DNA from 2 places in the Streptomyces sp. NPDC014991 genome. Region 1 is predicted to be linked to the other one. Evidence: riboswitches for the same ligand, from Rfam matches in the RefSeq annotation. Region 1 holds a riboswitch; the other holds the start of a gene.

Region 1 (7,114 bases):
CAGGAGACCGGCGCGACCCCGGTCCGGGCCGAAGAGGCGGCCAGGGACGCCCAGGTGGTCGTCGTCACCGTCCCGCTGAAGGCGATCCCGGACCTTCCCGCCGGTCTGCTCGACGGCGCGGCCGAGGACGTCGCGGTGATCGACACCGGCAACTACTACCCGCAGCAGCGTGACGGCCGGATCGCCGCCATCGAGGACGAGGGCCTGACCGAGAGCCGCTGGACCGAGCAGCACCTCGGCCACCCGGTGATCAAGGCCTTCAACGGCACCTACGCGCAGGACATCCTGGACCGCGGACGCCCCGCCGGCGACCCCGAGCGCATGGCCCTGCCGGTGGCCGGCGACGACGAGGCGGCCAAGCGGACCGTGCGTGACCTGATCGGGGAGCTGGGCTTCGACACGGTCGACGCGGGCGGCATCGACGACTCCTGGCGCCAGCAGCCCGGCACCCCGGTCTACGGCCTGCGCGCCGGCACCGAGGCCGTGCGCAAGGCCCTGGCCGAGGCGTCCCCGGAGCGCCCGGCGGACTTCCGCGGCTGACGCCTGCGCACGGCCCCTACGGCGTGGCCCACGCGCGCAGGTCGTCCTTGTGCGCGAACCGGGCCACGTCCTTGTCGTGCGGCTCGCTGGTGTACTGGTGGAACAGCCACTCGGCCCTGATGCGGGGCTTGCCGGCCGTGACGTAGTCGGCGATCCAGAGCCCGTCGCCCGCGTACGAGGTGGTGTCGACCGTCAGCCAGAAGTGGCGGTTGCAGTAGAGGACGACCCGGTTGTCCGGCCGCAGTGCCTTGAGCTTGCGCAGGAAGCGGTCCTTCTCCGCGTTGCTCGCGTGCGTGCCGTCGCCGGTGGTCTCCCAGTCGACGGCGAGGATGTCGCCCGGCCGGTCGGGGGCGTGCCCCAGGAAGTACTCGGCCTGGGCGGTGAGGTCGCCGGGCCACAGGAAGTGGTAGAAGCCGACGACCAGTCCGGCGTCACGGGCCCGCTTCACTTGCGCGGAGAGCCGGGGACTGACGTACGAACGGCCCTCCGTCGCCTTGACGAAGGCGAACGAGAGGCCGTCCGTGGCATAGGAGGAGGACTGGTAGGCGCTGACGTCGATGCCATGGAGCATGGGGGAGTTGTGCCCCCTGCGGCCGTGGCCGGAACCTCAGGCCCGGGTCGTCACCGAACTCGGCACGGCCGGTGAGTTCGGCGTCCGTCGGGTTGGTGGAGGAGATGGCCGGGGACACGTCGTGGGCGTCCGTGGCGATCAGGATGCAGTGGTGCGCGGAGCAGAACGAGGTGTGCTGTCGGACGGGTTGGACCGCTCCACCGTGCCCGGGACGAGTGCGAAGAGGAACTTGCCCCTGAGGGCGTCGCGGGCGGGCCGGGCGTCGGCCGGCGAAGTACGTGTACTCGGCCTTGTCGTACGCGTTGTGCGTGCCGACGGCCGTCGTCCCGGAGAACTCGGGCGCCGCCGCGTGGGCGTTGCCCGGCGCCACCACCAGCGAAGCGGCGGCTCCCGGCAGAGCCGCCGCCCGTCCCGGTCCGCGCATGTGCGGGGGAACGGCAGTCAGCACTCGATGATGTTCACGGCCAGCCCGCCCCGGGCCGTCTCCTTGTACTTGACGCTCATGTCCGCGCCGGTGTCCTTCATGGTCTTGATGACCTTGTCCAGGGACACCTTGTGGGAGCCGTCGCCGCGCATCGCCATCTTCGCGGCCGTGACCGCCTTCACCGCGGCCATGCCGTTGCGCTCGATGCACGGGATCTGCACCAGGCCGCCGACCGGGTCGCAGGTCAGGCCCAGGTTGTGCTCCATGCCGATCTCGGCCGCGTTCTCCACCTGCTCGGGGGAGCCGCCGAGCACCTCGGCGAGGGCGCCGGCCGCCATGGAGCAGGCGGAGCCGACCTCGCCCTGGCAGCCGACCTCGGCGCCGGAGATGGAGGCGTTCTCCTTGAAGAGCATGCCGATCGCGCCGGCCGCCAGCAGGAACCGCACGACTCCGTCCTCGTCGGCGCCGGGGACGAAGTTGATGTAGTAGTGCAGGACCGCCGGGATGATGCCGGCCGCGCCGTTGGTCGGGGCGGTGACGACCCGGCCGCCGGCCGCGTTCTCCTCGTTCACGGCCATCGCGTAGAGCGTGATCCACTCCATGGCGTGCGCCAGCGGGTCGCCCTCGGCACGCAGCTGGCGGGCCGAGACGGCCGCGCGGCGGCGGACCTTCAGACCGCCGGGCAGGATGCCCTCGCGGGACATGCCGCGCTGCACGCACTCGCGCATCACCCGCCAGATCTCCAGCAGGCCGGCCCGGATCTCCTCCTCGGTGCGCCAGGCACGCTCGTTCTCCAGCATCAGCGAGGAGATGGACAGGCCCGTCTCGCTCGTGCGGCGCAGCAGCTCGTCACCGGTGCGGAAGGGGTACTTCAGCACCGTGTCGTCCAGCTTGATGCGGTCCGCGCCCACCGCGTCCTCGTCGACCACGAAGCCGCCGCCGACCGAGTAGTACGTCTTGGAGAGCAGCTCGGCGCCGTCGGCGTCGTACGCCCAGATGGTCATGCCGTTGGCGTGGTACGGCAGCGCCTTGCGGCGGTGCAGGACCAGGTCGTCGTCGAAGGAGAACGGGATCTCGTGCTCACCGAGGACGTTCAGCCGTCCCGCCCGCCTGATCGCCTCCACCCGTTCGTCGGCCGTCTCCACGTCCACGGTGCGCGGTGAGGCGCCCTCCAGGCCGAGCAGCACCGCCTTCGGGGTGCCGTGGCCGTGCCCGGTCGCGCCGAGTGAGCCGTACAGCTCGCAGCGCAGGGCCGCGACGGAGCCGAGCAGCTCCTCGTTGCGCAGCCGGCGGGCGAATATGCGTGCCGCGCGCATCGGACCGACCGTGTGGGAGCTGGACGGGCCGATGCCGATCGAGAACAGGTCGAAGACCGAGATGGCCACGGATGACTCCTCAATGCGGGGGGTGGTGCAAAAGGCGGTACAGGGTGCGGGCACCGCGCACTCCCTGGTTCTTCCAGTGTGCGCGGTGCCCGGCGAAAGGTGACTTACCGGTTCAGCCCCGGGTACAGCGGGTGCTTGTCGGCCAGGGCCTTCACCCGGGCCTTGAGGCCCTCGGCGTCGTAGGACGCCTTCAGCGTCTCGGCGATCACGTCCGCGACCTCGGCGAAGTCCTCGGCCGTGAAGCCGCGGGTCGCGAGGGCCGGCGTACCGATGCGCAGGCCGGAGGTGACCATCGGCGGGCGCGGGTCGTCCGGGACGGCGTTGCGGTTGACCGTGATGCCGACCTCGTGGAGCCGGTCCTCGGCCTGCTGCCCGTCCAGCTCCGAGGCACGCAGGTCCACCAGGATCAGGTGCACGTCGGTGCCGCCGGACAGGACGTTCACCCCGGCCTCGCGGGCGTCCGCCGCCGTCAGCCGCTCGGCCAGGATGCGCGCACCCTCCACCGTACGGCGCTGGCGCTCCGCGAACTCCTCCGAGGCGGCGACCTTGAAGGAGACCGCCTTCGCCGCGATCACGTGCTCCAGGGGTCCGCCCTGGAAGCCCGGGAAGACGGAGGAGTTCAGCTTCTTCGCGAAGTCCTTCTTCGCGAGGATGATGCCGCCGCGCGGGCCGCCGAGGGTCTTGTGGGTCGTGGAGGTGACCACGTCCGCGTACGGCACCGGGTTCGGGTGGAGACCGGCGGCGACCAGGCCCGCGAAGTGGGCCATGTCGACCCACAGGTACGCCTCGACCTCGTCGGCGATCCGGCGGAACTCGGCGAAGTCCAGCTGACGCGGGTACGCCGACCAGCCGGCGATGATCACCTTCGGGCGGTGCTCCTTGGCCAGCCGCTCGACCTCCGCCATGTCGACCAGGCCGGTCTCCGCGTCCACGTGGTACGCGACCACGTCGAACTGCTTGCCGGAGAAGTTCAGCCGCATCCCGTGGGTCAGGTGGCCGCCGTGCGCCAGGTCCAGCCCGAGGATGGTGTCCCCGGGCCGGGCGAGGGCGAACAGGGCCGCCTGGTTCGCGGAGGCACCGGAGTGGGGCTGCACGTTGGCGTACTCGGCGCCGAACAGCTCCTTGACCCGGTCGATGGCGATCTGCTCGGCGACGTCGACGTGCTCGCAGCCGCCGTAGTAGCGGCGGCCCGGGTAGCCCTCGGCGTACTTGTTGGTCAGGACCGAGCCCTGGGCCTCCATCACCGCGAGCGGCGCGAAGTTCTCGGACGCGATCATCTCCAGCGTGGACTGCTGGCGGTTCAGCTCCGCGTCGACCGCGGCGGCGATCTCGGGGTCCAGCTCGTGCAGGGGCGTGTTCAGGACAGTCATGGGGCTACGACTCCTCAGCCGGCGGTGTGGGCGGCGTACTCGTCGGCGGAGAGCAGGTCGGCCGGCTCCTCCGTGACGCGCACCTTGAACAGCCAGCCGCCCTCGAAGGGGGCGGAGTTCACCAGCGAGGGGTCGTTGACGACGTCCTCGTTGATCTCGGTGACCTCACCGCTGACCGGCGAGTAGAGGTCGGAGACCGACTTCGTCGACTCCAGCTCACCGCAGGTCTCGCCCGCCTCGACGGTGGTGCCGACCTCGGGGAGCTGTGCGTAGACGACATCGCCGAGCGCGTTGGCCGCGAACTCGGTGATGCCGACCGTCGCGACGCCGTCCTCGGCGGTCGACAGCCACTCGTGCTCCTTGCTGTAGCGCAGCTGCTGGGGGTTGCTCATGGCCTGAATTCTCCTGTACGCGCGGGAGTGCTGATGAAGGGGGACCGTAGGACCTGCTTGTGAGCAGGGGAGATGTGCGCAGGGTCACGTCCGGCGGCGCGGAGCGTCCGCCGGGAGCGCCGCCGCGCCCAGTGTCTACTTCTGGCGCTTGTAGAACGGCAGCGCCACGACCTCGTACGGCTCGTGGGTGCCCCGGATGTCCACGCCGACGCCCTCGGTGCCCGGCGCCGCGTACGCCGCGTCGACGTACGCCATGGCGATCGGCTTGCCCAGGGTGGGGGAGGGGGCACCGGAGGTGACCTCGCCGATCACCTGGCCGCCGGCGACGACGGGGTAACCGGCGCGCGGCACCCGGCGGCCCTCGGCGACCAGCCCGACGAGCACCCGGGGTGCTGTCACCTCGGCCCGGGAGGCGGCCCCGGTGAGCGCCTCACGCCCGACGAAGTCCCCCTCCTTCTCGAACTTGACCACCCGGCCGAGCCCGGCGTCGAAGGGGGTGAGCGCGGTGGTCAGCTCGTGCCCGTACAGCGGCATGCCCGCCTCCAGGCGCAGGGTGTCCCGGCAGGACAGGCCGCACGGCACCAGGCCGACGCCCTCGCCGGCCTCGGTCAGCGCCTGCCACAGCCGCTCCGCGTGCTCCGGCCGCACGAACAGCTCGAAGCCGTCCTCACCGGTGTAGCCGGTGCGGGCGATCAGCGCCGGCACGCCGGCGACCGTGCCGGGCAGCCCGGCGTAGTACTTCAGCCCGTCCAGGTCGGCGTCGGTGAGCGACTTCAGGATCCCGGGGGACTGCGGGCCCTGCACCGCGAGCAGCGCATAGGCGTCCCGGTCGTCGCGGACCTCGGCGTCGAAGCCGGCGGCCCGCTCGGTCAGCGCGTCCAGCACCACCTGGGCGTTGGAGGCGTTGGCCACGACCATGTACTCGGTCTCGGCCAGCCGGTAGACGATGAGGTCGTCCAGGATGCCGCCGTCGGCCCGGCAGATCATGGTGTAGCGGGCCCGGCCGACGCCCACGGAGGCGATGTTGCCGACCAGGGCGAAGTTCAGGAGAGCGGCCGCCCCGGCGCCCGTCACGGTGATCTCACCCATGTGGGAGAGGTCGAACAGGCCGGCCCGGGTGCGCACCGCGAGGTGCTCGTCGCGCTCGGAGCCGTAGCGCAGGGGCATGTCCCAGCCGGCGAAGTCGGTCATGGTCGCGCCGAGCGCGCGATGCACGGCATCCAGCGCGGTGTGGCGGAGTTCGGTGCTGCTCATCGGTCGGTCGTCTCCCAGGGCATACGGACGGGGCGAGGAACGTTCCTCCCCATCTGTCATCGGAACCTGAGAGGTTCGCCACGACCGCCACGGGGACGATCAGGACTTGCACCTTGGGTGGGACCACTGGACACAGCGGCCCGCTTTTCAGATGTGCCTCGCCCGCGCGGTAACGGGGCCTGAGAGATTCAAGGGAGGGACTTGCTCCTTCGGCGCCCCAGACGGTCCAAGGGGACCTGGGGACTCTCCCGCGCGGATTCAAGCGGCCGGTATGCAGTTGGCGGGCACATCATCGCATGCGAGCCCGGCTTCTGTAACCGACCTGTGGCACGACCCGCACCGAACCACCGACCACCGGCCATTACCTTCTCTTTAACTTCAACGGGCAGGACATGACCGAGCCCACAGGGGAGGACGATCACGGTGAACAGGACCACGGCGTACGTCACCGCCGCCGCCGGCCTCGCGGTGCCGAAGCAGCCCTCCGCCCCCGCCGCCCCCCGCGAGCGCGACACCGCGCGCCCCGTCCCGGTCGTCCGCGACCTGCGCGACCGCGCCGGCCGCAGCCCCCGAGCCCTCGTCTTCGGGCCGCGGGACGTGGTGGTGATCACCGGCCTGCCCGGCAGCGGCAAGTCCACGCTGATGCGGCGCGCGGTCACCGGCCACCGCGTCGACTCCCAGGACGCCCGCGACCGCTTCGCGGCCCGCCTGCCCCGCTTCCTGCCGTACGCCCTCTACCGCCCCGTGGTCCGCCTCGCGCACTACGCCGGCCTGCGCCGCGCGCTGCGCACCGGCGACGGCGTCGTCGTCCACGACTGCGGCACCCAGCCCTGGGTGCGCGGCTGGCTCGTCCGTGAGGCCCGCCGCCGCGGCGGCACCATGCACCTGCTGGTGCTCGACGTCGCCCCCGAGACGGCCCGCGAGGGCCAGCGCGAGCGCGGCCGGGGCGTCTCCCGCTTCGCCTTCCGCCGGCACCGCCGTACGGCCGCCCGGCTGCTGCGCGCGGTCGAGCGCGGCGAACTGCCCACGGGCTGCGGCTCGGCGCTGCTGCTGGACCGCCCCGCCGCGGACACCCTGCACCGCCTGGACTTCGCCGCCCCGGATGTCCGCTGACGTGCCGCACCGTTCCTCCGCGAAGCCGCGATGTCACAGCCACCCGCTAGCCTTCAACCTCACAG
Region 2 (7,114 bases), on a different contig from region 1:
CGCCGCCTCTCCGGCGGCCAGGCCCAGCGCGTCGCGCTCGCCCGCGCCCTCGCCACCCGTCCCCGGCTGCTGCTCCTGGACGAGCCGCTGGCGGCCCTGGACGCCCGTACCCGCCTGGAGGTCCGCGCCCAGCTCCGCCGTCACCTGGCGGAGTTCGAGGCGGTCTGCGTACTGGTCACCCATGACCCGTTGGACGCCATGGTGCTCGCGGACCGGCTGGTGGTCGTGGAGCACGGGCGGGTCGTGCAGGAGGGCACGCCCGCCGAGATCGCCCGCCACCCGCGCACGGACTACATCGCCCAGCTCGTGGGCCTCAACCTCTATCGCGGGCAGGCCGCGGGCCACACGGTACGGCTCGACGCCGGGCCCGCGATCACGACGACGGAGCAGCTGTCGGGACCGGTCTTCGTGGCGTTCCCGCCGTCGGCCGTGACCCTCTTCCGGGACCGGCCCGTCGGGGCCAGCGCCCGGAATGTGTGGCGATGCGAGGTCGCGGGCCTGGAGACGCACGGCGACCGGATCCGCGCCGACCTCTCGGGCGGGCTTCCGCTCACGGCGGACCTGACGACGGTCGCCGCGGCCGAGCTGGACCTGCACCCCGGTGCACCGGTCTGGGCGACGGTCAAGGCGACGCAGACCCACGCGTACCCGGCCTGACACCCTCGCCCACTACGGTGAGGGGCCATGACTCTCAGCATCCGCAACCAGTTGCCCGGCACCGTCACCGAGGTGCACCCCGGCGAGGTGATGGCGACCGTCGGTGTCCGCCTGACCGGGGGCCAGAACCTGACGGCGGCCATCACCCTGGAGGCCGTCGAGCAGCTCGGTCTCGCCCCGGGCTCCTCCGTGCACGCCCTGGTGAAGTCGACGGAGGTGTCCCTGGCCACCAACCGGGTCACGGGCCTGTCGATCCGCAACCAGCTGCCCGGCGCGGTCACCCAACTCGTGGTCGGCGACGTCATGGCCTCCGTGAAGGTCACCGTGGACGGCGGCGAGCTCACCGCCGTCATCACCAGGGACGCGGCCGAGGACCTCGGCCTCTTCGTGGGCTCCGACGTCATCGCCCTGATCAAGGCGACCGAGGTCTCACTGGCGACGGCATAGCGGAAACCCGAGGGTCCCGCCCGGATGCCGGGCGGGACCCTCGGGCGCGGCTCGCTCAGTCCTCGTACGCGTCCAGCGGCGGGCAGGAGCAGACCAGGTTGCGGTCGCCGAAGGCCTGATCGATGCGGCGCACCGGCGGCCAGTACTTGTCGGCGGCCGAGACGCCCGCCGGGAAGACGGCCTCGTCGCGGCTGTAGGCGTGCGTCCACTCACCGCCGAGCGCGGCGGCGGTGTGCGGGGCGTTGCGCAGCGGGTTGTCCTCGGCGGACCACGCGCCGGAACCGACCTTGTCGATCTCCGCGCGAATGGTGATCATCGCATCGCAGAAACGGTCCAGCTCGGTGATGTCCTCCGACTCGGTCGGCTCGATCATCAGCGTGCCGGCCACCGGGAAGGACATGGTCGGGGCGTGGAAGCCGTAGTCGATCAGACGCTTGGCGACGTCGTCGACGCTCACGCCGGTCGCCTTGGTCAGCGGGCGCAGGTCGATGATGCACTCGTGCGCGACCAGGCCGCCGGGGCCCGTGTACAGGACGGGGAAGTGCGGCTCCAGGCGCTTGGCGATGTAGTTCGCCGACAGCACGGCCACCTGCGTGGCCCGCTTCAGGCCCGCACCGCCCATCAGGCGGACGTACGCCCACGAGATGGGCAGGATCCCCGCGCTGCCCCACGGGGCGGCCGAGATCGGGCCGACGCCGGTCTCCGGCCCCGCGGCCGGCTGGAGCGGATGGTTGGGCAGGTACGGTGCCAGGTGCTCGCGGACGGCGACCGGGCCGACGCCCGGACCACCCCCGCCGTGCGGGATGCAGAACGTCTTGTGCAGGTTCAGGTGGGAGACGTCACCGCCGAAGTGGCCCGGCTTTGCCACGCCGACCAGGGCGTTGAGGTTGGCGCCGTCGACGTACACCTGGCCGCCGGCGTCGTGGACCCGGGCGCAGATGTCGGCGACGTGCTCCTCGAACACACCGTGCGTGGACGGGTAGGTGATCATCAGCACCGCCAGCTCGTCACGGTGCTTCTCGATCTTCGCCCGCAGGTCCTCGATGTCGATCTCGCCGTCTCCGGCGGTCTTGACGACGACGACCTTCATGCCGGCCATCACGGCACTGGCCGCGTTGGTGCCGTGCGCGGAGGACGGGATCAGGCAGACGGTCCGCTGCTCGTCGCCGTTGGCGCGGTGGTAGCCCCGTACGGCGAGCAGACCGGCCAGCTCGCCCTGCGAACCGGCGTTCGGCTGGAGCGAGACCTTGTCGTAGCCGGTGACCTCGGCGAGACGCTCCTCCAGCTCACGGATGAGCGTCAGATAGCCCTCGGCCTGCTCGGCGGGCACGAAGGGGTGCAGCTGCCCGAACTCCGGCCAGGTGACCGGCTCCATCTCCGTGGTCGCGTTGAGCTTCATGGTGCACGAGCCCAGCGGGATCATGCCGCGGTCGAGCGCGTAGTCACGGTCGGCCAGCCTGCGCAGGTAGCGCAGCATCGCGGTCTCGGAGCGGTACTGGTGGAAGACCGGGTGGGTGAGATAGGCGTCGGTGCGCAGCAGCGCCTCGGGCAGGGTGTCCTCGGCGACCGGGTCCAGCGCCTCGACGTCGGCCTCGACACCGAACGCCGACCAGACGGCGGCCAGCTGAGCCCGGCCGGTGGTCTCGTCGCAGGCCATGGAGACGAGGTCGGCGTCGACCAGGCGCAGGTTGACCCCCTTGTCCCGGGCGGCGGCGACGACCTCGGCGGCCCTGCCGGGCACGCGCGCGGTGACGGTGTCGAAGTAGGCGCCGTGGACGATGTCGACCCCGCCGGCCTTCAGGCCCGCGGCGAGAACCGTGGCGTAGCGGTGCGTGCGGCGGGCGATGGTCCGCAGACCCTCGGGACCGTGGTAGACGGCGTACATGCCGGCCATCACGGCGAGCAGCACCTGCGCGGTACAGATGTTGCTGGTGGCCTTCTCACGGCGGATGTGCTGCTCACGGGTCTGCAGGGCCAGGCGGTAGGCCTTGTTGCCGTCGGCGTCGACGGAGACCCCGACCAGACGGCCGGGCAGGCTGCGCGCGAACTTCTCCTGTACGGCCATGTAGCCGGCGTGCGGCCCGCCGAAGCCCATCGGCACACCGAAGCGCTGGGTCGTACCGACGGCGATGTCCGCGCCCAGCTCGCCCGGGGAGGTCAGCAGGGTCAGCGCGAGCAGGTCGGCGGCGACCGTCACCAGAGCGCCCAGCTCGTGCGCCTGGTCGATGACCGCCTTGATGTCCCGTACGGCACCGGAGGCGCCCGGGTACTGGATCAGCACGCCGTTGATCTCGCGCTCGGCGATCCCGGCCGGGATGCCGTCGCTGAGGTCGGCGACGACGACCTCGACGCCGGCCGGCTCGGCACGCGTCTCGATCACGGCGATGGTCTGCGGCAGCGCGTCCGCGTCGACCAGGAACAGGCCCTTCTTGTTCCGGCCCATGCGCCGGGAGAGCGCCATCGCCTCGGCGGCGGCGGTGCCCTCGTCCAGCAGGGAGGCACCGGAGGTGGGCAGGCCGGTGAGGTCGGCGACCACCGTCTGGAAGTTCAGCAGGGCCTCCAGGCGGCCCTGGGAGATCTCCGGCTGGTACGGCGTGTAGGCCGTGTACCACGCCGGGTTCTCCATGACGTTGCGCAGGATGACGGGCGGCGTGAACGTCCCGTAGTACCCGAGCCCGATCATCGAGCCGAGGACCTGGTTGCGGTCGGCGAGGGAGCGCAGCTCGGCGAGCACCTCGGCCTCGGTGCGGGCGTCCGGCAGGTCGAGGGCGTCGGCGTTCTTGATCACGTCCGGGACCGCGGCGGCGGTCAGCTCGTCCAGCGAGCCGTACCCGACCTGCGCGAGCATCTTGGCCCGCGCCTCCTGGTCAGGGCCGATGTGGCGCTGCTCGAACGGGATACCCGCTTCGAGTTCGGAGAGCGGAATGCGATGGGCGGTCATTGCGGAGGCCTCCTGGTCTGACGCGACCTTCGAGGGGCACCCCTGTACGGATACCCCGACGGCCTCCCCCTCTGTCATCTCGACCTGAGAGCTTCACCGGGCCCTCCGCGGGCACCGGCTTTCACCGTCGGTGAGAGCGGACGCCGTGCACACCCGCCCTGCTTTCCAGAGTGACCTCGTCCGTGCGGTACGTGAGCCTGAGAGATTCCGGGGAGGATTTGCTCCTTCGGCGCCTCCGATGTGGTCGGAGGACTCTCCCGCGCGGGGTCAGCAGCCGCTGTCAGCCTACCAGCGGGGTCAACGCCTGAGCCCTCGAGTGGCCGCCTCCCTGAATGTGCCCTTTCGTAGTGCTTACGGATGAGTTGCGACCATGTGGAGAGAGAGGGACCGTGCGAACCGACATCGATCCGCGCAACCTGATCGGCCGCAAGGTGTTCGACGTCAATGGCGCCAAGATCGGCACCATCGACGAGGTGTACCTCGACGACGCGACCGGCGTGCCCGAGTGGGCTGCCGTACGCACCGGTCTCTTCTCCCGGGACGCCTTCGTCCCCCTGGAACCCAGCGAACTCCTCGACGGCACGCTGCACGTCCCTTTCGACCGCGCCCTGATCAAGGACGCCCCCGACTTCGGCGTGGGCCGGCACCTCTCCCCCGACCAGGAACTCCAGCTCTACCACCACTACGGCCTGGACACGGCGCCCCCGCCCGAGGTCCCGGACCATGATGTCGGCACCCTGGCACCACCGGAGGAACCCCGGCCCACACCGGGCCCCTGACCCCCGCCGACGGGGTGCTCGACACCGGGCGCGCCCACGAGGTCATCCCCTCCTGAGGCACCCGAGGCCCGCTCGTCGTCCGACGGCTGCCGTACGTCCCGGCCCGCGCAGGCACCCTGTCCCGGGGACGGTGCCCCGCGTGGGTCACCGCTCGGCCGGCCGGGAACGCCGGTCGGGTGGGCGGGGCCGGCCGCCGTGACCAGCGGCAGCGGCTCAGCCGGCGCCAGCGCGGGATCGTCGACCCGGAACGTCCGTACCCGCCCCGGCTCGGACTGCGGCGTCTCGAAGCGCACGGTGACCCGGCCCAGCCCACTGCCCTGCACCCACCCGTGTCCCCAGTGGTCGTGCCGCACGTCCTGCCCGGCCCGCCACTGCCGCTCGGCCGGCTCCGCCTGCTCCGCCGGGGCCTGCGGCACGGCCTCCTCGGCGAGGTCCACCGCCCGCTCCCCCGCAGCCTGCGCGAACAGGTCCTCCTGCGTGTAGTCGGCGAGCCCGGACACGCCGACACCGAGCAACCGCACCCCGCCCGTGGTGTCCACGGACTCCAGCAGTCGCGCCGCCGCCTCGCGGATGACCGTGGGATCGTCCGTGGGGCCTCTGAGCGTCTCGGAACGGGTGAGGGTCGAGAAGTCGTACCGCCGCACCTTCAGCACGATGGTCCGCCCGGACAGCGCGGCCTCGCGCAGCCGCCGTACACACCGGTCGGCCAGCCGCTGCACCTCCAGGCCGACCCGCAGCCGGTCGTGGATGTCGACGTCGTACGTGTCCTCCACGGACACCGACTTGGTCTCCCGCTCGGCCACCACGGGCCGCTCGTCCCGGGCCAGGGCCATGGCGTACAACGCGTGCCCGTGCGCCTTGCCGAGCATCCGGACGAGTTCGTCCTCGCCCGCCTCGGCCAGCTCCCCGACCGTGGTGATCCCGGCCCGGCGAAGATGGTCCCCGGTGGCCGGGCCGACCCCGGGCAGGGTCCGCACCGGCATCGGCCCCAGCAGCGCCCGCTCGGTCCCCGGCTCGATCAGCACCAGGCCGTCCGGCTTGGCCTGCTCGGAGGCGATCTTCGCGAGCATCTTGGAGGCGGCCAGCCCCACCGACCCGGTGAGCCCGGTGACCGCCCGGATGTCCGCGCGGAGCCTCTCCCCGGCCCGCCGCGCCGACTCCTCGTCCCAGGCGGCTCCCCCGGCCTCCAGGTCCACGAACGCCTCGTCCAGGCTGAGCGGCTCGATCAGCGGTGACAGCTCCCGCAGCAGTGCCATCACCTGCTCGCTGACCGTCCGGTACAAGGTGAAGCGCGGCACCAGATAGGCGGCGTTGGGTGCCAGCCGGCGCGCCTGCCCCATGGGCATCGCCGAGTGGACCCCGAAGACCCGTGCCTCGTACGACGCGGTGGCCACCACCCCGCGCGGTCCGAGCCCGCCCACCACGACGGCCTTCCCGCGCAGGCTCGGCTTGGACGCCTGCTCCACCGAGGCGAAGAAGGCATCCATGTCGAGATGCAGGACCGTGGGCGCGTTTCTCACATCTCCGATGCTGCACCACGGCACTGACAACGCGGTGACGCGCATGGCCCCGCACGGGATCCGGCGTCAGACCGCCCGGTTGCGGCGCCGCGCCAGCTCGTCCGCGGGGTTCTGCCCGACCAGGGTCTCCCCGGTGTCGATGCGCTCGCCGTGCAGCTGGGAGAGCGCGCTCTCCACGTCCCGCCACACCACGCCGACGGCGATCCCGAAGACACCCTGACCGCCCTGGAGCAGGGCGTGGACCTCGTCCGGCGACGTGCACTCGTACACGGTGGCGCCGTCGCTCATCAGGGTCATCCGCTCCAGGTCGAGGAAACCGCGTTCCCTGAGGTGCTGAACGGCCGTGCGGATGTTCTGGAGCGACACCCCGGTGTCCAGGAACCGCTTCACGATCTTCAGGACGACGACGTCCCGGAAGCTGTACAGACGCTGGGTGCCCGACCCGTAGGCGGGCCGCACGCTGGGCTCGACCAGGCCGGTGCGGGCCCAGTAGTCGAGCTGGCGGTAGGTGATGCCGGCGGCCGCGCAGGCCGTGGGCCCGCGGTAGCCGATCTGCTCGGACGTCATGGACGCCACCCCTTTGCCGTCCGGCACCGCCGTCGGCAGCTGCGGAGCGTGCTCGGCCGCGCTGCCGGGACGGGGGTATCCCCCGCTCGAGCGCAGCCGCGAGTCCGGGGGCGGGTACGGACCGCTCTCCCCGAAACCGCGTCCGGGGGCACCCCCAGCCGTACCGTCGCCGCTGGTTCTCACGCCGACCTCCGTCCTTGACC

The links. Region 1 has a riboswitch for glycine ahead of gcvT (glycine cleavage system aminomethyltransferase GcvT). Riboswitches for the same ligand answer to the same signal wherever they lie in the genome.
Region 2: it holds a riboswitch for glycine, as region 1 does, so the genes downstream of both, gcvP (aminomethyl-transferring glycine dehydrogenase) here and gcvT (glycine cleavage system aminomethyltransferase GcvT) in region 1, are expected to answer to the same signal.

The regions. Positions count from the first base shown of each region.
Region 1 covers NZ_JBIBVY010000022.1:79,932-87,045, reverse strand. The annotation lists gene ACF1BE_RS28550 (NADPH-dependent F420 reductase) at 1-540, shown strand, start outside; gene ACF1BE_RS28545 (glycoside hydrolase family 25 protein) at 557-1,111, opposite strand; gene ACF1BE_RS28540 (L-serine ammonia-lyase) at 1,553-2,920, opposite strand; gene glyA (serine hydroxymethyltransferase) at 3,025-4,290, opposite strand; gene gcvH (glycine cleavage system protein GcvH) at 4,305-4,682, opposite strand; gene gcvT (glycine cleavage system aminomethyltransferase GcvT) at 4,818-5,936, opposite strand; glycine riboswitch at 6,094-6,197, opposite strand; gene ACF1BE_RS28520 (AAA family ATPase) at 6,354-7,049, shown strand.
Region 2 covers NZ_JBIBVY010000018.1:155,038-162,151, forward strand. The annotation lists gene ACF1BE_RS25995 (ABC transporter ATP-binding protein) at 1-657, shown strand, start outside; gene ACF1BE_RS26000 (molybdopterin-binding protein) at 685-1,104, shown strand; gene gcvP (aminomethyl-transferring glycine dehydrogenase) at 1,160-4,045, opposite strand; glycine riboswitch at 4,221-4,315, opposite strand; gene ACF1BE_RS26010 (PRC-barrel domain-containing protein) at 4,435-4,824, shown strand; gene ACF1BE_RS26015 (DNA polymerase IV) at 4,728-6,344, opposite strand; gene ACF1BE_RS26020 (MerR family transcriptional regulator) at 6,411-7,094, opposite strand.